Regions from separate parts of the Vulcanococcus sp. CPBay_Sum15L08_68 genome, predicted to be linked through region 3. Evidence: predicted binding sites of a transcription regulator. Region 3 holds the regulator's gene; each other region holds the start of a gene.
The links. The regulator NtcA, encoded in region 3, controls nitrogen genes in cyanobacteria. The targets are predictions, from matches to a motif close to GTANCNNNNGNTAC.
Positions count from the first base shown of each region.

Region 1 (6,852 bases), on a different contig from region 3:
GCGGGACGGGACTCCGGAGGCCGTGGAGCCCTTGCTCGATAAACGCATTGAGGGGTTTGGCGAGCTCTTTCGGGTGCTGTCGTTTGAAACCATCGGCACCAGCAGTCTCCAGAGCCGCTGTTTGGCGGGTGTGGCCAATGGCACGGTCGTGTTTGTTCTGCCGGGTTCCCTGGATGCGGTGGAAACGGCTTGGGATCGCCTGATCTCCGCTCAGTTGGATGGGGCGACCCGTCCGTGCAACTTGGTGCAGTTGCTGCCGCGCCTGACCGAGGCCCCATGACTGCGCTGGAGCCCGGGCTGCTCTTAGCCCTGGGGCTCATCGCCTTTTTGTATGCCTGCGTTGGCCATGCGGGCGCCTCTGGCTACATCGCCAGCCTGGCCCTCTTCGCCGTGCCGCTGGAGTGGATTCGGCCGATGGCCTTGGTGATGAATCTGGTGGTGGCGAGCCTGGCCAGTTGGCGTTTCTACCGCGATGGCCACCTGCCGGTTGTCGTCCAGCGCCGTTTCCTGCTGCCCCTGCTCTCCTGCTCGATTCCCGCGGCGCTGCTGGGTGGGAGTTGGCAGCTCCCGAGCGATGGCTTGAGCCTGTTTTTGGCGGTGGTGTTGCTCTTTTCGGCCCTGCGGCTTTGGCGGCCGACGGCGGGGCCTGGGGCGGCGGCCTTGGCCCTGCCTCCACTCCCCTGGGTCTTGTTCACCGGAGCCCTGCTGGGTCTGTTGGCTGGGTTGAGTGGAACCGGGGGAGGGATCTTCTTGACTCCCCTCGTGCTGCTGGCGGGTTGGCTTCCCATCCGCCTGGCGGCCGGAGTCTCAGCGGCCTTTATCTGGTGCAACTCCCTGGCGGGCCTCAGTGGTTGGCTGCTGAGCTACGGCGCTTCTGCCCTGCCGCCCGTGCCAGTTCTGCTGGCCCCGTTGCCCCTGGTGGCCTTGGCAGGAGCCTTGGGGAGCTGGTGCGGCAGCCGGCGGTTTCAAGAGGTCTGGATTCGTCGACTGCTGGCGTTGGTGCTGCTGTTGGCCAGCCTCAAGTTGTCGGGTCTGTTGGCTTGGCTCTAGCCCCCCAGATAGGCCATCTCGGCTTTGGGCTGCGCCAGGCGCGAGGCACGTTCTTCGCTGTAGCGATCTCGGCGGTGGCTCCAGAGCTGGCCGATCGCTTGGCGAAGGCTTTCCGGGGTCTGTAGCCAAGGCTTGAGGTCTTGGCCCTGCGAGGCAAACAGGCAGGTGTAGGCCATGCCATTGGCTGTGACCCGTAGCCGGTTGCAGTCGCCGCAGAACGGTTGCGTGATGGAGGCCACGACGGCAACGGCCCCGCGGCCATCCCGGTAACGCCAGCGGCTGGCGGTGCCATGGGTAGGGCGTCCCAGGGGCTCCAGGGGCCATCGGCTGCCCAGGCGCTCGATCATTTCGGCAGCGGGCACGACCTGCTCGGGGGACCAGCCGTTGCGGTTGCCCACATCCATGGTTTCGATCAGCCGCAACTCCAGGCCCTGGTCGCGGGCGAGGGCGGCGAGAGGTAGCAATTGATCGTCGTTGCGTCCCCGCTGGATCACGCTGTTGAGCTTCAGCGCGCCAACGGCGGGATCAAATCCAGCGGCCTTGGCCGCGGCGATGGCCGCCAAGACCTGCTGCAGGAGCTGTGCTCCCTGGTGCGGCCGGCCGCTCATCTCCCCGACACGCTCAGGCGCGACGGCATCAAGGCTGATGGTGATGCGCTGCAACCCTGCTCGCCGCAGCCGCTGGGCTCGCTCAGGGCTGAGCAGCAGGCCATTGGTCGTTAAAGCGGTGTCGCTCAAGTCCCGCAGGGGGCTGTTGGTGTGCCTCCGCGCGAGGCCGATGGCCTCCAGTAATTCCTCCAGATCAGGCGTCAGCAGCGGTTCCCCACCGGTTAGGCGCAGGCTGCTGACCCCCAGGCTGCAGGCCGCTTCGATCACCCGCAGACGCTGCTCCGTTGTCAGTCGGTCTGGTGCTTCTTCCCCGTCCGGTTGGCAGTAGGGGCAAGCCAAGTTGCAGCGCGCGGTCAAAGAGAGCCGCAGGACCCCAAGGGGACGCTGGAGTTGATCGGTGGCCGGTCCTGGGCTCATGGCATCAGCCTGGCGCGCTCCGCAGGCGTGTTCGCATTGAGGAGTTGCTGGGCAGGAAGCACCACAGCTTGATGGGGGATGGTGGCGAGCCAGCCCTGCCAGCGCCGCTCCCCCGCCTCTAGCGCCTGGGCGAGGGTGCTGCGCTGCTTGGCTCCACCCGGGTAGATCCCCAGCAGGGGCTGCAGCTGTTGGCCGTCATGGGCCACCGCAGCCTGGCCTGGCGCGAGCTCCCACTGGGTGATCAGCGACTCCAGCGTCTCTTGGCTCAGGCGGGGCATGTCCACCGGAGCGATCAGCACAGCGCTGTCGCCTGTGCTGGAAAGCACCTGTGCAAGGGCCCTGAGGGGGCCTTGGGCAGGCGGGGGCTCCAGGGTGAGGTGGACCCGCTCGAGCCCGGCCACCAATGCCGCATGGCTTGGGTGTTGGCTGCAAACCGCGACCGATTCACAGACTCGACTGAGGAGCTCCGCAGTGCGTGAAAGCCAGCTCCCGCCATCGGGGTGGGGGAGTGCTGCCTTGTCTTGGCCCATGCGCCGGCTCGCACCGCCGCAGAGCACGGCGCCATGGATCCGCACTGGAGTCATGCCTGCACGATGTAGCGCTGGGAACCGCTCTTAATGTCGCTGTTGCTACCAAACAAATCCCTGGGCCTTGTTGCTCGGACAGGCGATAAGCCTGGTTGATTGCATTGATTAGCCCGCGTCCGGTCCGGGGCCTGGATTGATCTTTGGTAGCTGTCGTTACCCGTTGGGGTGGCTCTCGGGTGGTCCAATTCCGTCAGCGCTTGATGCGCGATTCCCCCGGTCGCTGCTTTTTGAAGGCCTGGGCTTACTCCACTGTCCCTGTCCTCCATGCTTGGCGATCTTTGGTCGCTCCAGGGGAGATATCGCACTCTTCATCTCACCTGGTTCGCCTTCTTCCTGACGTTTGTCGTCTGGTTCAACCTGGCTCCACTGGCTACAACGGTTAAGGCTGATCTTGGCCTCGACCTTGGTCAAATCCGTACCGTTGCGATCTGCAACGTTGCCCTCACAATTCCTGCTCGCGTGCTCATCGGCATGCTGCTGGATAAGTTCGGTCCCCGTAAGACCTACTCGGCGATTCTTGTCTTCTCGGTGATCCCCTGCCTGCTGTTTGCATCAGCGCAGGACTTCAATCAGCTGGTGGTTGCTCGCCTGCTGCTCTCCATCGTTGGTGCCGGCTTTGTGATCGGTATCCGCATGGTGGCCGAATGGTTCCCGCCCAAGGAAATCGGCCTGGCGGAAGGGATCTACGGCGGTTGGGGCAACTTTGGCTCGGCCTTCTCTGCGCTGACCCTTGTAGCCCTGGCTGGCTTCCTGTCTTTCTCAGGTGGCTTCGAGCTGCCCACGGGCGCCATCTTGAATTGGCGTGGTGCGATTGCTCTGACCGGCATTATTTCGGCCGTCTATGGGGTGATCTACTTCTTTAACGTCACTGATACTCCCCCCGGTAAGGCCTACCAAAAGCCGGCCAAGTCTGCTGGTCTTGAGGTGACTTCCATGCGGGATTTCTGGGGCCTGCTGGGCATGAATGTTCCCTTTGCGGCCATTCTCTGCGTGCTCTGCTGGCGCCTGCAAAAAGTTGGCTTCCTGAACGCCGGCACCTATCCCCTGGCGCTCCTGGCAGTTCTGGTTTGGTTCGGCTTCCAGACCTGGGGCATTATTCGCACCAACCGCGATCTGATCAACGGCGTTAAGCAATATCCCAAGGAAGACCGCTACGAGTTCAAGCAGGTCGCCATTCTGGAGCTCACCTACATCGTGAACTTCGGATCTGAGTTGGCGGTTGTCTCCATGCTGCCGACCTTCTTTGAGACCACGTTTGATCTGCCGAAGGCAACAGCCGGCATCCTGGCGTCCTGTTTTGCCTTTGTGAACTTGGTGGCTCGTCCCGGTGGCGGTCTGATTTCCGACAAGCTCGGCAGCCGCAAAAACACCATGGCCTTCCTGACCGGCGGCTTGGGCATTGGTTACTTGATCATGAGCATGATCAAGCCCGGCGCGTTCTCCGGCTCCCTGGGCATCACCGTCGCGGTGTTGATCACGATGCTGGCCTCGTTCTTCGTTCAGGCCGGTGAAGGTGCGACCTTCGCGATGGTGCCGCTGGTCAAGAAGCGTGTGACGGGGCAGATCGCAGGTCTTGTGGGCGCCTACGGCAACGTTGGTGCGGTTGCTTACCTGACGATCTTCAGCCTGCTGCCGATGTGGATGGGTGGTGGCAAAGATCCCTCTGCGGAGATCATTGCCTCCTCCAACAGCGCCTTCTTCCAAATCCTCGGTACTGCGGGATTGATCGTCGCTTTCCTCTGCTTCTTCTTCCTGAAAGAGCCCAAGGGCTCCTTCGCTGAAGAGCATGCGGACGAGAAGGCTCTCGTTAACGCCTAATCCTCCCCGTCGCTGGGGTTCTCAGGGGGCGGCCATCACGAGCCGCCCCTTTTTCTTTCGACCTTGTTTCGTTCCTGGTCATGGCCCAGTCCGCTTCCGGCAACGTGCGTAGCCAATGCCCCTATTGCGGTGTTGGTTGTGGGCTTGAGCTGATTCCGCCGGCTTTGCCCGGTCAGGCGGTCAAGCGCGACGCCGAGGGCAATCCGATCTGGACCGCGCGGGGCGATCGCCAGCACCCCTCAAGCCTGGGCCAGGTCTGCATCAAGGGTGCGACCGTCGGCGAGACCTTGGACCGTGGGCGTCTCCGGGAGCCGCTCTATCGCTCCAGCCTGGACGACCCGTTTCAACCCATCCGGTGGGAGCAGGCGATGGACCTGCTGGTGGGCCGGATCCGCAGCACCTTGGCCACCAAGGGGGCTGACGCCATTGCCATGTACGGCTCTGGCCAGTTCCACACCGAGGACTATTACCTGGCCCAGAAGTTGTTGAAGGGTGCGTTGGGCACCAACAACTTCGATGCCAATTCCCGGCTTTGCATGAGCTCCGCGGTGGCGGGCTATACCCGCAGCCTCGGCTCCGATGGCCCCCCTGCCTGTTACGAGGATCTGGACCACTGCTCGGTGGCTTTCCTGATTGGAACCAACACCGCGGAGTGCCACCCGGTCCTGTTCCAGCGTCTGTTGAAGCGCAAAAAACGCAATCCAGGCAGCGTCACGATCGTGGTGGTCGATCCCCGCTCAACGGACACCGCCAAGGCCGCTGACATTCATCTGCCCATCGCCCCGGGCACTGATCTGGCGCTGCTCCACGGTCTGGCCCATCTGGTGCTGAGGGAGAACGGTCAAGACCCGGCGTTCATCGACGACCACACCGAGAACTACGACGCTTTTTTTGATGTCGCGGCCCGTTGGACGCCCCGAAAGGTCGCCCGCTTTTGCAACATCCCAGAAAAACGGCTGCGGGAGGTGGCGGAGCTGTTTCACCGGCGTGAGCGGGTCCTCAGTCTCTGGTCGATGGGGGTCAATCAGCGGCGCGAGGGCACCGCGGTGGTCGGCGGCCTGATCAACCTTCACCTGCTCACCGGTCAGATCGGCAAAGAGGGAGCGGGACCCTTTTCATTGACGGGGCAGCCCAACGCCATGGGTGGCCGGGAGGCCGGGGGCCTGTCCCATCTGTTGCCGGGGTACCGCCTGGTGACCAACGCCGAACACCGTCAGGAGGTTGAGCAGGCCTGGGGACTTCCCGCCGGCAGCATCGCGGCGACGCCGGGCTTGGCGGCCTGGCAGCAGGTGGAGGCCATGGAGCGCGGCGAGCTGGATCTCTGGTGGGTGGCCGCAACGAATCCCCTGGTGAGCCTGCCGGACCTCGATCGCGTCAAAGCTGCGATGCGGCGCTGCCCTCTGGTGGTGGTGAGCGATGCCTACGCCGACACGGAAACGGCTCACTACGCCCACCTGGTCTTGCCGGCGGCCCAGTGGAGCGAGAAGGCCGGTGCGATGACCAATTCCGAGCGGAGGGTCACCTATTGCCCGGCCTATCGCCCTCGCCACGGAGAGAGCCGGCCCGACTGGGAGGTGTTCGCGGAGGTGGGTCGGCGCCTGGGCTTTGAGGAGCAGTTCAGCTACGACTCCGCGGCTGAGGTGTACGCGGAATTCAGTCAGCTCACGGCCGGGCGTCTCTGTGATGTCTCTGGCTTGAGTCATGCCCTGTTGGAGGAGGCCGGCCCCCAGCAGTGGCCCTTCCCGGCGGGCAGTTCAGCCACCACCGAGGCCAAGCGGCTCTACAGCGACCATCAATTCGCGACACCCTCGGGGCGCGCTCGCTTCTGCATCGACCAACCCCTGGGATTAGCGGAACCTCCCTGCGAGACCTATCCGCTGGTGCTCACCGTGGGCCGGTATCTCGGTCAATGGCACACCATGACCCGCACGGGAAAGGTCGATCGGCTGCAGACCATGCATCCCGAGCCGCTGCTTGAGATTCACCCCCAAGATGCCCTTGAGCTCAAGCTGCGGGATGGGGAGTTGGCGGCTGTGAGTTCACGCCGCGGACACATCACCGCCAACGTCAAAGTCACCGATCGCATCCGCCGGGGGTCGGTGTTTCTTCCGATGCATTGGGGGTTTACCCAGGAGAAGGCCTGCGAGGCCAATACCTTGATGCACGATCAGGCCTGTCCCGTCTCCAAGCAGCCTGAACTCAAGGCCTGCGCGGTCATCGTTGCCCCGGCGGTGTCGGTGGTCAAACCGGTGGAGCAGGAGGCGGGGCGCCTGGAGGCCCTGCGGCGCTGGTTCAGCCCAGCACTTCGCTAAAGGCGGCCTCCAAGTTGTGGTGGTCATGCCCTGGCCTGGCCAGCTTGCACAGGGCAAACC
Region 1 covers NZ_JAFMFX010000003.1:42,288-49,139, reverse strand. Annotated here, with positions in the region: gene moaB (molybdenum cofactor biosynthesis protein B) at 1-280, shown strand, start outside; gene QZ189_RS01195 (sulfite exporter TauE/SafE family protein) at 277-1,050, shown strand; gene QZ189_RS01190 (radical SAM protein) at 1,047-2,075, opposite strand; gene QZ189_RS01185 (molybdenum cofactor guanylyltransferase) at 2,072-2,659, opposite strand; gene QZ189_RS01180 (NarK family nitrate/nitrite MFS transporter) at 2,927-4,480, shown strand; gene QZ189_RS01175 (nitrate reductase) at 4,561-6,792, shown strand; gene QZ189_RS01170 (nitrate reductase associated protein) at 6,773-6,852, opposite strand, start outside.
Region 1: a site for NtcA is predicted at 2,806-2,819, ahead of QZ189_RS01180 (NarK family nitrate/nitrite MFS transporter). Genes of this name have one in related genera too.

Region 2 (6,852 bases), on a different contig from region 3:
TTGGGCCTGGTGGCTGCTGCCGACCTCTCCGGAGGCGGATCGGGTGGTCTTCACCATCTCGAAACTCATCCTGGTGGTGTTCCTGGTGCGGCTGGTCAACCGCATCAGCCTGCGGTTGCTGCAACGCTCCGCGGCCCACAGCGGAGATCCAGCGGTCGGCAACATGCTCCGCGCCCTCGCGCCGATGTTGCGGGCGTTGGTCTGGTGCGTCGGCGCTGTCCTCTATCTGCAGAACATCGGTGTCCAGATGGCTGCGATCTGGGCTCTGCTGAGCGCCGGTGGCATCGGGGCAGGCTTGGCCTTAAAGCAGCCGGTCTCTGAATTCTTCGAATACATCACCATCCTTCTCGACAAGCCCTTCCAACCCGGTCAATTCATCCAAGTCGGAGAGGTCTGGGGAACGGTGGAGAGGGTGGGGGTGCGTTCGACCCGTCTGCGCAGCATCAACGGCGAAGCGATCGTCATGAGCAACAGCGCCCTGACCAGCTCAGTGGTGGCGAACTATGGGGAGATGCAAGAGCGGCGGCTGATCTATCGGCTGGGGGTGACCTACGACACCAGCCACGCCGTACTGGAACGGATCCCTGGCCTGTTGAAAGCGATCGTTGAGCAGGGGGGCGATGCCCGCTTTGACCGGGCCCATTTCGTGGCCTTCAACAGCAGCAGCCTTGATTTTGAGTTGGTCTATTTCGTTCCTTCGAACGACTACGTCCAGGCGATGGAAGCCCAGCAACGGATCAACCTGGCGATCGTCCAACGCTTCGCCCACGAGGGCATTGAGTTCGCCTTCCCGACGCAGACCTTGCACCTGCACAACTGCACTGAGGCCTTGGGTTCTGGGGTGTGACCCGACTTGCTATGGTGGGCGCTTGGGCAATTTGCCCGAAGTTGTGTTTTTAGAAGATCGGTCATGTCCCGGGTCTGCCAACTCACCGGCAAGCGCGCCAACAACGGCATGGCCGTCTCCCACTCGCACATCCGCACGAAGAAGCTCCAGCAGGTGAACCTGCAAGAGCGCCGTCTGTGGTGGGCTGAAGGCAACCGTTACGTGAAACTGCGGGTCTCCACCCGTGCCCTGAAGACCATTCAAAAGAAGGGCCTGGGCGCCTACGCCAAGCAGCTGGGCATCAACCTGGCCAAGATCTGAGCTTCAATCCTGGGAGTTCTCCCAGGATCAAGTTGAACCGCCGCAACCTGCTTGTTTCGTTTGGTGCTGCGGCCTTAGGCCTGCTGGGACTCCCCCGGCAGGCCTTTTCGATGGGAGGGACCCTGCCCGATCTCGATCAACCGGCCCCTGGCTTTGGGCTCTCCGGCGTGGTTCCAGGCGAGGGGGGGGCCGTCGAAGCCGTACGCAGCCTGAGCGATTTCAAAGGGCGCTGGGTGGTGCTCTACTTCTATCCCCGAGATTTCACGGAGGGGTGCACCTTGGAAGCCAAGGGCTTTCAACGGGATCTGCAGCTGTTCCATGCCCGCAATGCGGAAGTGGTCGGAATCAGCGCAGACGACACGGACTCCCACAAAGAGTTCTGCGGAAGCGAGGCGTTGACCTACCCGCTGCTCTCTGATCCCGGAGGAGAAACCAGCAAGCGCTACGGCAGCTGGATCCCGCCCTTCTCCCAACGTCACACCTTTTTGATTGACCCAGAAGGGGTTCTCAAAGAGCGCTGGTTAGGGGTACGGCCCCTAGGCCACAGCCAGGAGATCCTGAAGCGGCTGGATGAGCTACAGGCCTAAGGCTGCGCGCTGCTCCAGCAGCCTCAGGTGGGCTTGACCTGCAGGGAGGCTGTCGCAGAACAGGCAGTTGTCCTCAAATCGCACTTGATAAAGCTCGCCTTCGCTGGAGCGCAGCTGATAGATCACTCCCCCTTGGGGATCGACCAGCACAGGGACCTGGGCCATGGGTCTTCAGGAGCAACGAGCAGAGGCTGGCTCGGCGATTGAACCCTTGCCATAGGTGCATCAACTCATCATCCGTAGCGACCACTACAGGTGATGCGGGTGGCCACGAACCGGGGTGGACTTTGGTAGCGAATGGAACCTGAAGGGGTCTGACTGCTCTGCATGCTTGCCCCAATTCCACTCGAGCAATGTTTACCGAGTACAGGCCAAAGAAGGGATATGACGAATACTTCAGTGCCGCCGAAGGCCCTCGCTCCGGCCTCAAGCCCCTGGTGAACTCCCTGGGTGCACTCGGGATCGAGAAACTCAACCGCAATCACGCCGCCGCTGGAGTCCTACTGAAGCGACTCGGGGCCACCTTCAGGCTGAATGATTCGGGCGGACGCGTGGGGGAACGGATCCTGCCATTCGACCCGCTGCCACGCTTGATTCGCTCGAAGGAGTGGGAGCGTCTAGAGCGAGGACTGTCCCAGCGCCTAGAGGCGATTGATCAATTTCTGGGTGACATCTACGGCGAGCAACGCATCATCCGAGATGGGGTTATTCCGCGGGAGCACGTGGAAAGTTCCCTGGGGTGGAGGCGCGAGCTTCAAGGGTTCAAGCCCCCCCTGGGCAAATGGTGTCAAATCTCCGGGCTTGATCTGATCCGTGATGGAGAAGGAACCTGGCGCGTCCTGGAGGACAACCTGAGATGTCCTTCTGGTGTCGCCTATTTCCTGGAGAACAGGAGGGTGATGAAACGGATGTTCCCGAGCCTGTTTAGTGGCCGGGTCGTCCAGCCGATTGATCGCTACCCCTCCCAGCTGCTGCAGACCCTGAGGGAGCTGGCGCCCTGGACCGACTCCCCCCGGGTCGTCCTCCTGACCCCCGGGGTGTTCAACAGCGCCTATTTCGAACACAGCTATCTGGCTCAACAGATGGGCATTCCCCTCGTCGAGGGCAGGGACTTGGCCTGTGAAGACGGACGTGTATGGATGCGCACGACCCGTGGATTGGAGACCGTCGATGTGATCTACCGGCGCATTGATGATGACTTCCTCGATCCCGCCGTCTTCCGAAGCGACTCAATGCTGGGGGTCCGCGGACTGATGGAGGTCTATGCCCAGGGACGGGTGGCGATTGCCAACGCTCCTGGAACTGGAATTGCCGACGACAAGCTGATCTACGCCTATGTGCCGGAGATGGTGCGCTACTACCTCGGGGAGGAAGCCATCATCCAAAACGTCCCCACCTACCTCTGCTCTAAAGCTGAAGATCGGGCCTATGTCCTAAGCCATCTACGGGAGCTGGTGGTGAAAGCCGTCTCGGAAGCTGGAGGCTATGGGATGTTGATCGGACCCCATGCCAGTGACGAGGAGATCCAAGACTTCGCCACGAAGATCGAGGCCAATCCGCGCAACTTCATTGCCCAACCCACCCTGGAGCTCTCCACCGTCCCCTCCCTCAGTGACGGCGAGCTCTACCCCTGCCATGTGGATCTGCGGCCCTACATCCTGCGGGGCAAAACCACCTGGGTCACACCAGGCGGGTTAACCCGCGTGGCCCTCAAGCGGGGATCACTGGTGGTGAATTCCTCCCAGGGCGGCGGCTGCAAGGACACCTGGATCGTGGAGGACGCCCCATGCTGAGCCGCGTCGCGGATTCCCTCTATTGGATCAACCGCTATGTGGAGCGGGCCGAGAACATCTCCCGCTTTGTCGAGGTCAGTGCTGCCATGGCGCTGGACTGCCCCCCTGGTAGCGCAGAGCCCTGGCAACCCCTGATCGATGCCAGTGGTCATCGCTCTCTGTTTGATGCGCTCTACCCCGGTGGAGGTGAGCAGCAGGTTCTTGAATTTCTCATCCGCGCTGAGGCCAACCCCAACAGCATCGTCAACTGCATCGCGCTGGCCAGGGAAAACGCCAGGCAGATCCGGGACGTCATCACCAGTGAGATGTGGGAGCAGCTCAATGGTCTCTACTGGACCCTGGTCGAGAACGACGGGTTTTGGGAGGAGCCGACCCCAGAGCAGCTCAGGGAGATCCGGCGTGGCTGCCAATTGTTTTACGGAATTACCGATGCCACCCTCAGTCGGGATCTTTCCTGGCAGTTCAGCCGACTCGGTCGGCTGATTGAGCGGGCGGATAAGACCACTCGCATCCTTGATGTGAAGTACTTCCTTTTGCTCCCGAGCCCTGATGACGTCGGCGGGGTACTCGACGAGTTGCAGTGGATGTCTCTGCTGCGCAGTGCTGGCGCTTATCAGATGTTCAGGCAATCCAACGTTGGGGTGATTTCACCGGAAGCGGTGGCGTCCTTCCTGCTGCTCAATCCCCTCTTCCCGAGGTCGGTGCGCTACTGCCTCGAGCGGATCCATGAGACGCTTCAGGTGATCGGGCGCGATGCCGCCGCGGGGACGCCCGACGACCTCGAGTGCATGGTGGGTCTGACGCAGGCCCGCTGGAGTTTCAGCAAAATTGAAACGCTGATCGCAGGTGGCCTCCATGAGGCGATTGATGGTCTTCAGCAGGACCTCAACCAGCTGCACAATCTGATTCACGCTCGCTACTTCGTGCTTCCGGGCGGACTGAGCCCCGAAGACACAACAGTGATCCCCGTGAGCTCCGCCTCCCTGTCCACCACCGCTTCCGGTCAAGACCTGGCATGCGCGCCCGCTTAATTCATCGCTTCGACTACCGCTACAGCCAGCCCGTGCTGCTGGGACCCCATCGTTTTTGCCTGCGGCCCAGGCCCCATGGGTTTCAGCGTCTGATCGATTTCAAACTGAGCATTGAGCCTGAGCCGAGCCAGCTCTATGAGCTGATGGCAGCAGGTGGCGACACCATCACCCGGGCACGGTTTCTCCAGGAAACCGATTGTTTTCAGGTGGTGGCCACGAGCGAGGTTGAGACGTTCACACCACCCCTGATCGAAGCCTGCCTGGACGAAACGATGTTGAACCTGCCGCTCGCCATCGGCAGGCTGAACCCCGATCTCATGAGCAACCTCCAAGGCTGGTTGCCCAACGGTCAACATGATGCCGCCGCTGTCGATCTGGCCCAAGAAGCCCTCACAGGCAGTGATGGCAGCTGCCTGAGCTTTTTGCAGCAGCTGATCGAGATCATTCAGGACCGCGTCAAATACACCGAGCGCCATCAAGGCCCCGCTTGGCCTGCGGGCCGGACACTGAAGGAGCGGATCGGCTCCTGCCGTGATCTCGCCATGCTGATGATCGAGTGCTGCCGCAGCGTTGGACTTCCAGCCCGGTTTGTCAGTGGCTATCACCTTGTGGAGCCCAAACCTGAGCGCTACGACCTCCACGCCTGGACGGAGGTCTACCTGCAGGGAGCAGGCTGGCGAGGGTTCGATGCCAGTGGCAAGGGGGCGGTGGATGATCGCTACATCCCCGTGGTGACCTCTTCGAAATCAGATCTCACGGCGGCGGTCAGCGGCACGTTTTCAGGGCCGACGGGGGTTCAAAGCACGCTGAATTGGGAGATCCAGGCCGAAATCCTCTGCTCGGCCCAGTCCCGTTGAACGCCTACCAGCTGACGCCATGCAACTTGGGCAACGGCGCTGAGCGAAAGGTGGTCGCAAACAGACGAGGAATGAGTCGACTGTTGTAGACGCGAAACTCGCGGGCAACGCTGGCTCCAGGATCACGGATTGCCTGATTCAGCACGACCGATCCCTCCTCATCCGAGATCGAACGGTGGAAGGTTCCGGGCGGAATCCGGAGAATGTCACCACCGGTTTCTAGGCGAACAATGTGATACGGATAATTCCAGCCGAAGTTCACCAGATAGAACAGGCGGCCCCCGGTCAGAGCGAGCAGATTGTCCTCTTGATGGGGGTGGAGATAAAACTGCCAGGCGCCCGTGTTGGGCTCATCCGGTGGACTAACGGCCGGTCCGCTATGGATGACCAGATCCCGCGCGTTGGAGTTGTCGACGGTGATATCGAAGAAACGAACCGCAGGGGTATCGCGGAACTTCTCGTAAGGGATCAGCTCAAACATCTGAGCTTGGGTCGCTGTTCCTGACGACATGCTGCGTCCGTGGGATAGCCCAATGAACCGCACTCCCTGGTCTCCAGGGCGTGTACAGCACTACGCAATTCAGGATTAGCGCCTAAGCGTCAGCCCTCGAGCTGGCGCCCACGCCAGGTCCAACCACGTCCGGTGGTCGTCTTCCAAATACTGGCGGGCACGATGGCCGCAATCAGCAACGCCCCAAGCCAACTCAACCACCAGAATTTGATCGGTGTGCCAAAGCGCCAGGCACTCCACAGACGGATCGCCAAGACCAGGGCGATGGAGCAGCCCACAGCCCAAATCGCCATTTGCTCAATCGGACCGCCAAGCCATCCCTGCAGCAACAGAGCAACGGCGCTGAACCAGGGAGCGGCAAACAGCAGCAACACCACAGCGACACTGCCAACGGCTTTGAACCAGTTGCGATCAACCCCCAGAAACCAGTTTTTGGTCCAGCCTTCCCACAGCGCTGCCAAGGAGCGATACATCTGCAGGTCGACAAGATCAACGCCAAGCAGATAGCGCAGACTCAGGCCGGCCTGCTTGACCGCTCGGGCCAGGGCCAGATCTTCGACCACCTCAGCGGCAACAGCGCGATGGCCTCCAATCGCCCGATAGCTGGAATGGCGAAAGAGCATGAAGGGACCAGCAGCAAACGCCGTTGGATCGTTGGGGTCGTTGCTGCGCCGAATCGGAAAACCCAAGCCCAACAGGGTGGCCACAATCGGCTGCACCAACCATTCCGCAAGACAACTGCACTGCAGCCGGGGAGCCAGGGTCAACAGATCGCTGCTTTGACTGCAGGCCTCTTGAAGGGCAGCCTCAATCACCCCGGGCTGCAGGCGCACATCGGCATCGAGAAACAGCAACCATTGCCGCGATGCCGTTCCATCGGGCCAGGGCAGCTCCGAACCGATGGTTGCTGGCCAATTCTTGCCGGA
Region 2 covers NZ_JAFMFX010000039.1:447-7,298, forward strand. Annotated here, with positions in the region: gene QZ189_RS07465 (mechanosensitive ion channel family protein) at 1-847, shown strand, start outside; gene rpmB (50S ribosomal protein L28) at 911-1,147, shown strand; gene QZ189_RS07475 (peroxiredoxin) at 1,174-1,734, shown strand; gene QZ189_RS07480 (hypothetical protein) at 1,723-1,899, opposite strand; gene QZ189_RS07485 (circularly permuted type 2 ATP-grasp protein) at 2,088-3,527, shown strand; gene QZ189_RS07490 (alpha-E domain-containing protein) at 3,521-4,558, shown strand; gene QZ189_RS07495 (transglutaminase family protein) at 4,543-5,415, shown strand; gene QZ189_RS07500 (redox protein) at 5,420-5,896, opposite strand; gene QZ189_RS07505 (glycosyltransferase family 2 protein) at 6,016-6,852, opposite strand, start outside.
Region 2: a site for NtcA is predicted at 1,974-1,987, ahead of QZ189_RS07485 (circularly permuted type 2 ATP-grasp protein). Genes of this name have one in related genera too.

Region 3 (6,852 bases):
AGCCCAGACCTTGCCCCTCCAACCACTGCTCAGCGGCATCGAGATCATCGATGTCGCCGGAGAGCTCCACCACCATCGTTCCGCTCTGGTTCGGAGCGATCTGCGCCCGCAGGATCTTGGCGGCGATATCAAATTCGACCGCCAGGCGATAGGTGATCGGCTGGTGCACCGCCTCCCGCGGGAAGTGAAGGGTGATGCGGCGTTTCAAGGGCGCAACTCAGCCACCGTCAGGGTATCGACGCGGAATGGGAACAGCCCTGGCAGATTGGCGCCAAGGATCAACACACCACCTGTGGACAGCAACACGGCAGCCCTGGGACGGCGCGAGCGCATGCTGCTGGCTGCAGTGGCCGCCCTTCTGGCCTTAGGGCTCTTCCTTCTGCGCGGCGGGCTCTCACCGGCGGCGCCCCTGGAGAAGCTGGCCCGCCAGTCGCTGGAGCCCGCCGTTGCCCTCAGCAATGGCCGGCCCAGCGTGGTCGAGTTCTACGCGGACTGGTGTGAGGCCTGCCAAGCCATGGCCCCAGCGATGGAGAAGGTCGAGAGCCAACACCACGATCAACTCGATGTGGTGCTGCTGAACGTCGACAACCCCCGCTGGCAACCGGAGGTGGATCGCTACGACGTCAACGGCATCCCGCAGCTGGAATTCTTCGATGCCAGTGGCACCCGCGTGGGCCGCGCCGTCGGCGCCCGCAGCCAAAGCGAATTGGAAGCCCTGACTGAAGCCTTGGTGGCAGGCACCCCCTTACCGGCCATGGCGGGCGTTGCCGAGACCAGCGTCCTGCCGCAAGCGGAGGCGACCACCATGGCAGGCCCCCGCAGCCACAGCTGAGTCCCCCAAAGCCCGTTACCCTGCAGCACCAGCTCCCCACGCCATCGCCCGCCCATGAAACGCTTTCGGGTTGAGCTGATTGCAGCGACCCCCAACCCCCAGCAGTGCGTCTATGCGGGGATGCACCAGGACTACAGCGAAGGGTTTGTGGCGGCCGATCGCGCCGAGTGGCCTGATGAGACCAAGGCCGGCGAGATCTGCGTCAAACGTCTCCTAGCTGGTGAGCGCGGTCACTACGGTCCGCTGGAGCACGCCCAGATTGTGCTGAACGTGGGCTGGTTCCCCCACTCCGTGATGCAGCAGGCCCGCACCCACCGGGTGGGCGTGAGCTTTGACGTCCAATCCATGCGCTACACCGGCGAGCGCATCTGCCGGGCCGCCAACGGCGAGCTGGAACTCGAAGAGGTCTTCTACCTGCGCCCCGAAGGGCAGTACAGCGATCGGCAAGGCAAGAAGTACACCTACAGCGCAGACGAGCGCGCCAAGGATCTCGCCCTCTGCCAAGCCGCGGCCGAGCGCTATCGCGACATGCTCGCGGCGGGGTTCGCCGAGGAGCATGCCCGGGGCATCCTTCCCTTCGATTACCGCCAGCACTTCGTGGTGAGCTTCTCGCTGCGGGCGTTCCTGCACTTCATGGACCTGCGCGCCAAGCTCGATGCCCAGGAGGAAATCCGGGTGCTCTGCGATCTGATGTGGCCCCACCTCCAGGCCTGGGCCCCAGAGATCGCGGCTTGGTACGAGAAGACCCGCCTGCACAAGGCGCGCCTGGCCCCTTAGGGCTCAGACCTTGGCCAAGGTGACCCGCTCGGGCTGGTGCTGGTACTTGCCAGCCCGGTCCTTGTAGGTCGTCTCGCAGGGATCGCCCTCGAAGAAGAGCAGCTGGCAAATGCCCTCGTTGGCATAGATGCGGCAGTCCGCGCCGGAGGAATTGCTGAACTCCAGGGTCAGGTGACCTTCCCAACTGGCCTCAGCTGGGGTGGTGTTGACGATGATCCCCAGGCGGGCATAGGTGCTCTTGCCCAGGCAAATCACGGTGATGTTGGGAGGGACGCACATCTTCTCGAGCGCCACACCCAAGCCATAGGAGTGGGCCGGGAGGATGAAGTACGAGCCGTCCTCGTCCTCATGCAGGGGCACCGGCTCCAGGTTGGCGGGGTTGAAGCGCTTGGGATTCATGATCGTTCCGGGGACGTGCCGGAAGATCAGGAACTCCTGCGGGGAGAGACGCAGGTCATAGCCGTAGGACGAGCAGCCAAAGCTGAGAACCGGCTTTTCGCTGTTCTCCGGATCGAGATGGCGAACCAGCTGGGGCTGAAAGGGCTCGAGCATGCCCAAGGCGGCCTGCTCGTTGATCCAACGGTCGTTTTTGAGCATCAGAAACCTCGGCGCAGCTGGGTGACCTGATCGGCCATGGCCAACAGAGCGGTGGGCATGGAGGGCCCCGTCAGGATCACATCCAGGTGGGACGGCCGCTGCTCCAGGGCTGAAACGACCTCCGCCTCGGACAAGTAGCCCAATTCGACGGCCAGGCCCAACTCATCGAGCACCAACTGATCCAGCTGACCGCTCAGCAGCTGCTCACGGGTGTACGCCCAGATCTCGCGCACAGCCTCGACATCGGCCTGGGAGGCCGGCACAGGCTCAGCCAGGCAACCCGCCACGGCTGGCCTCAGCCACTGAAGGCGGCCACAGAGCCACACACTGCGCTCCAGACCCTGATCGACCCCACCTTTGAGGAATTGGCTCACCAGAACGCGGCTACCAAGCCCGGCACTGCGCAGGGCCTGACTGAACACCCCACTGAAGCTGCCGCGGAAGGGAGCGGTGTGCACCTGGAGCTGCCCCTCCTGCTGGGCCGCCAGGCGCACGCTGCGAGCGGGGGCCGACGCCGGGACCACAGCCAATGGACGCAGGTGTCCAGCACGGGGCGTGGCTGCAATGCTGGCCGTCATCGAGTGCATGGCTGCCGCTTGGGATCCTGAATGTAGCGGCGTTAGGCCGTCCGGCAAGCAACAAGCACTACCTGTAGTGCAAACACCCGTACCATCGAGGCACTGAGCCAGCCCGCGATGAGCAGCACCCAACCCAGGCGGGACGGCCGCAGCGCAACGGACCTGCGCAGCACGCGCTTCGCTTGGGATCCGATGGGCTTCGCCCTGAGCTCCGTCACGGTGTACACGGGCAACACGGCTGTGATCTGCAGCGTTTGCTTAGAGGAGGGTGTTCCGAAGTGGCGTAAAGGCTCCGGCAAGGGCTGGCTGAGCGCTGACTACCGGCTGCTCCCCGCCAGCACCCCCAGCCGGCAGCCACGGGAGCTGATGAAGCTCTCCGGTCGCACCCAAGAAATCCAACGCCTCATCGCCCGCAGCCTCAGGGCCTGCCTGGATTTGGAGGTTCTGGGGGAGCGGACCCTGCAAATCGACTGTGACGTCCTTCAAGCCGATGCCGGCACCCGCACCGCCAGCATCACTGGAGCCTGGGCCGCCTTAGCCCTCGGCCTGCAACGCCTGGAGCAGCGCGGAGTGCTGGAACGATCGCCCCTGGTGGGGCAGGTGGCGGCGGTTTCCGTTGGCCTCGTGGATGGGGCCGCACTCCTCGATCTCGACTACAGCGAGGACAGCCGAGCAGAAGTCGATCTCAACGTGGTGATGAATCAAGAGCAACATTTGCTCGAAATTCAAGGCACCGCGGAGGGCGCACCCTTCAGTCGCCAACAGCTTTCCAGCCTGGTTGACCTAGCGGAAAGCGGCATCGATCAACTGATGCAGGCCCAGAAGCAGGCCTTGGCAGAGGCAGCAAATTAGTTTCAATGGCTACAGGGCGGCCCTGGACTGATCCGTAGGTTCCAGGCAACTCAGTCGCGCTGAAATGGTCGTGGCAACGCAAGGATTCAGCCGCTACTCCCCTAGCCCTACGACCGGTACGTCAGTGATCGCACCGATCGCGGGGAGTCCCCTGCCGCCCAATGCCACGCTGCTGGATGTCATCCGGGGCCTGAGCGGTAGCACCACCGAAATCGTTGAGCGCGGCAAAACAATCTTTTTCCCCGGCGACCCCGCCGAAAAGGTTTATCTGCTGAAACGGGGTGCGGTCCGGCTCTCCAGGGTCTACGAATCCGGCGAGGAAATCACCGTGGCACTGCTGCGGGAGAACAGCCTCTTCGGCGTGCTGTCTCTACTGACAGGCCAGCGTTCGGACCGCTTCTATCACTCGATTGCCTTTACCCGCGTCGAGCTGGTGACGGCTCCCGCCACCTCCGTCCGCAAGGCGATCGAACAAGACCCGGCGGTTGGTCTACTGCTTCTGCAGGGTCTCTCCTCTCGGATCCTGCAAACCGAGACCATGATCGAAACCCTCACCCACCGCGACATGTCCTCGCGACTGGTGAGTTTCCTGCTGGTGCTGTGCCGCGACTTTGGTGTACCCAGCAGCGAAGGAATCACGATCGACCTGCGCCTCTCCCACCAGGCCATCGCCGAAGCAATCGGATCGACCCGCGTCACGATCACCCGGCTCTTGGGCGACCTCCGCAACGACGGCCTGGTGCAAATCGACCGCAAAAAAATCACCGTCTTCGATCCGTTGGCCCTCGCCAAACGCTTCAGCTAAACGGCTGAACTGGTGGCCGATCCCAGCTGCGTTCCAAGCCACCGCAACCGATACTGATCGTCGTCGCCCAACGTCGTGTCCGGCTGGATCCTGATCCTGGCGTTGCTGATCCTCGGGGGAGTGCTCTCCACCCTGGGGGATCGCTTGGGATCCAAGGTCGGCAAGGCGCGGCTGAGCTTGTTCCGGTTGCGGCCCAAGAAAACCGCCGTGGTGATCACGGTGCTGACCGGCAGCTTGATCAGTGCCATCTCCCTCGGGCTGATGCTGCTCGTCAGTGATCGCTTGCGCACGGGGCTCTTCGAACTCGATCAGATCGAACAGCGCCTGCGGGACAGCCGCGATGCCCTGAGCTCAAGTCGCAAGGACCTGGCCCAAAGTCGGAGCGCCCTGCGCAGCGCAGAGAACGAGCGCAGCGAGGCCCAACGCCAACTCAAGGTGGTGGCCGAGCAGGCCAGCCGGCTGCAGAAGGAACTGGCTCCCCTGATGGAGCAACGCAAACAACTGGAGGCCGAGCGCGACCGCCTCAGCCGTGACATCGCCGCGAAGGATTCCGATCTCCAGCGCAACCGCACTGAGCTCGCCAAGCTCAACAGCAAGATCAAAAGCAGCAGCCAAGAGCTCGAGCGTCTCGAACGCAACCTGATTGCCCTACGTCAGGGTGATGTGGTGATCAGCAGTGGCCAAATCCTGGAGGTGGCCAAGGTGCGGATCGAGAAGCCAAGCCAGGCCCGAGACGTGATCCACGCCCTGCTGCAGCGCACGAATTTGAACGTCTACCAGCGCGTGCTGCCAGGCGAAACACCGAACCGTCAAATCCTGTTGGTGCCGCGCAGCGACATCAGCAAATTGGAGACCACCCTCAGCAAACGCGGCGAGTGGGTCGTGAGTCTGATCTCAGCGGCCAATGTGCTCAAAGGGGAGCGTCAGGTCGTGGCATTCCCGGATGTCAGACCCAACAAACGGGTGGTGCGTAGTGGAGAACAACTGGCCACCACCGTGCTGGAGGCCGATGAGCGCTCCCCAGATCAGGTGCGTAGCCGCCTGAACCTGCTCCTCGCCGCAGCCTTTACCCGAGCCCAACGCCAAGGGGCCCTGGCCAACGGCCTGCAATTTGACCCAGCACGCCTCAATCAACTGGCTGAGGCCCTGGTCAACCGCCCCCTGGGCGAGACCGCCAAGCTCGAGGCCGTCTCCAGAGGCAACAGTGATCTGGCCGACCCGATTGCCGTCGACATTCGCTGGCAGCGCCCGCAATGACTTGGATCGGACTCGATCCCGGCCGCAGCAAATGCGGCTTGGTGCGCTCTGACCACAGCACAGGCCAGATCGAGGTTGCCGCCGTGCTCTCCCCGGAAGAGTGCTTCAAGCAGATTGCGATCTGGCGAGAACGTCCGGGTCTTGAGGGTGTTGTGCTCGGCGATGGCACGGGCAGCAAGCACTGGCAGCGGCAACTCAACGACCTTGGCCTGGCTGTCCAGGTCATCCCTGAAGCGGGAACCACCCTGGCCGCACGAGCCCGCTACTGGCAGCTGGAGCCCCCCAGGGGCTGGCGGCGATTGCTTCCCGAGGGCCTGAGGTTGCCCCCACGGGACTACGACGATGTCGTGGCTCAACTGCTGCTGGAGCGCCATTGGGGAACGGAGCTCAAGCGGGAACCTGGCTTGGTCGTCTTGCGCCAGCTCGCTGCCTAAAACCTGGCCCGCACGCTGAAGGCGTAGTCCCCACCCGCCTCCAGCTGGTAGTCCGTTTTCAACAGGAAGCGCAGCAACGCGTCCTGGATCAAGGCCCGGCCCAGGGAGGGCTCCACCTGCAGCTCGCCGCGGTCAAAGAACCAGGCGAAGGTCCACTCGAACCCTCCAGCGCTGACCTCACCCTCCAGCACCCGCTGGCTAAAGCTTTGGCGCAGCACCCGCAATTGCGCCGTTGTCGTGGGGAGGCGACTCACGCGGACTCAGGCAGTGGGTTGCTCGACCAGCTTGGCGGCAGAGGGAGCAACAAAACCGTTGAGCCTGTTACCAGCCCGCTCAAACCCCAGGCGCTGAATCAGATCCAGACCAGCCAAGACCTCATCGATGACCTCCTCGAGCACCGGCTGTTCGGCGACGGCAAAGCGGCCGAGGACGTGGCCGACAGTGCGCTGCTTACGCTCCACCGGATTCAAGGCAGGAGCGCCAATCCCGATGCGCAAGCGGGGGAACTCTTGGCCACCGAGATGGGCAATGGTGCTGCGCAGACCGTTATGCCCGCCAGCACCGCCCGAGAGCCGCAGGCGCAAGCGACCGAGGGGGAGATCCATGTCGTCCACCAGGATCAGCATCTGGTTGGGCTCGAAGCCAAACCAATCGAGAGCAGCACGAATCGAACGACCGCTGTCGTTCATGTAGGTCTGAGGCATCAACAGACGCAGGCGT
Region 3 covers NZ_JAFMFX010000010.1:15,618-22,469, forward strand. Annotated here, with positions in the region: gene QZ189_RS03020 (NIL domain-containing protein) at 1-208, opposite strand, end outside; gene QZ189_RS03025 (thioredoxin domain-containing protein) at 293-832, shown strand; gene thyX (FAD-dependent thymidylate synthase) at 887-1,609, shown strand; gene dcd (dCTP deaminase) at 1,613-2,206, opposite strand; gene QZ189_RS03040 (cob(I)yrinic acid a,c-diamide adenosyltransferase) at 2,206-2,784, opposite strand; gene rph (ribonuclease PH) at 2,902-3,636, shown strand; gene ntcA (global nitrogen regulator NtcA) at 3,701-4,441, shown strand; gene QZ189_RS03055 (DUF3084 domain-containing protein) at 4,517-5,698, shown strand; gene QZ189_RS03060 (resolvase) at 5,695-6,132, shown strand; gene QZ189_RS03065 (DUF3146 family protein) at 6,129-6,386, opposite strand; gene pth (aminoacyl-tRNA hydrolase) at 6,393-6,852, opposite strand, start outside.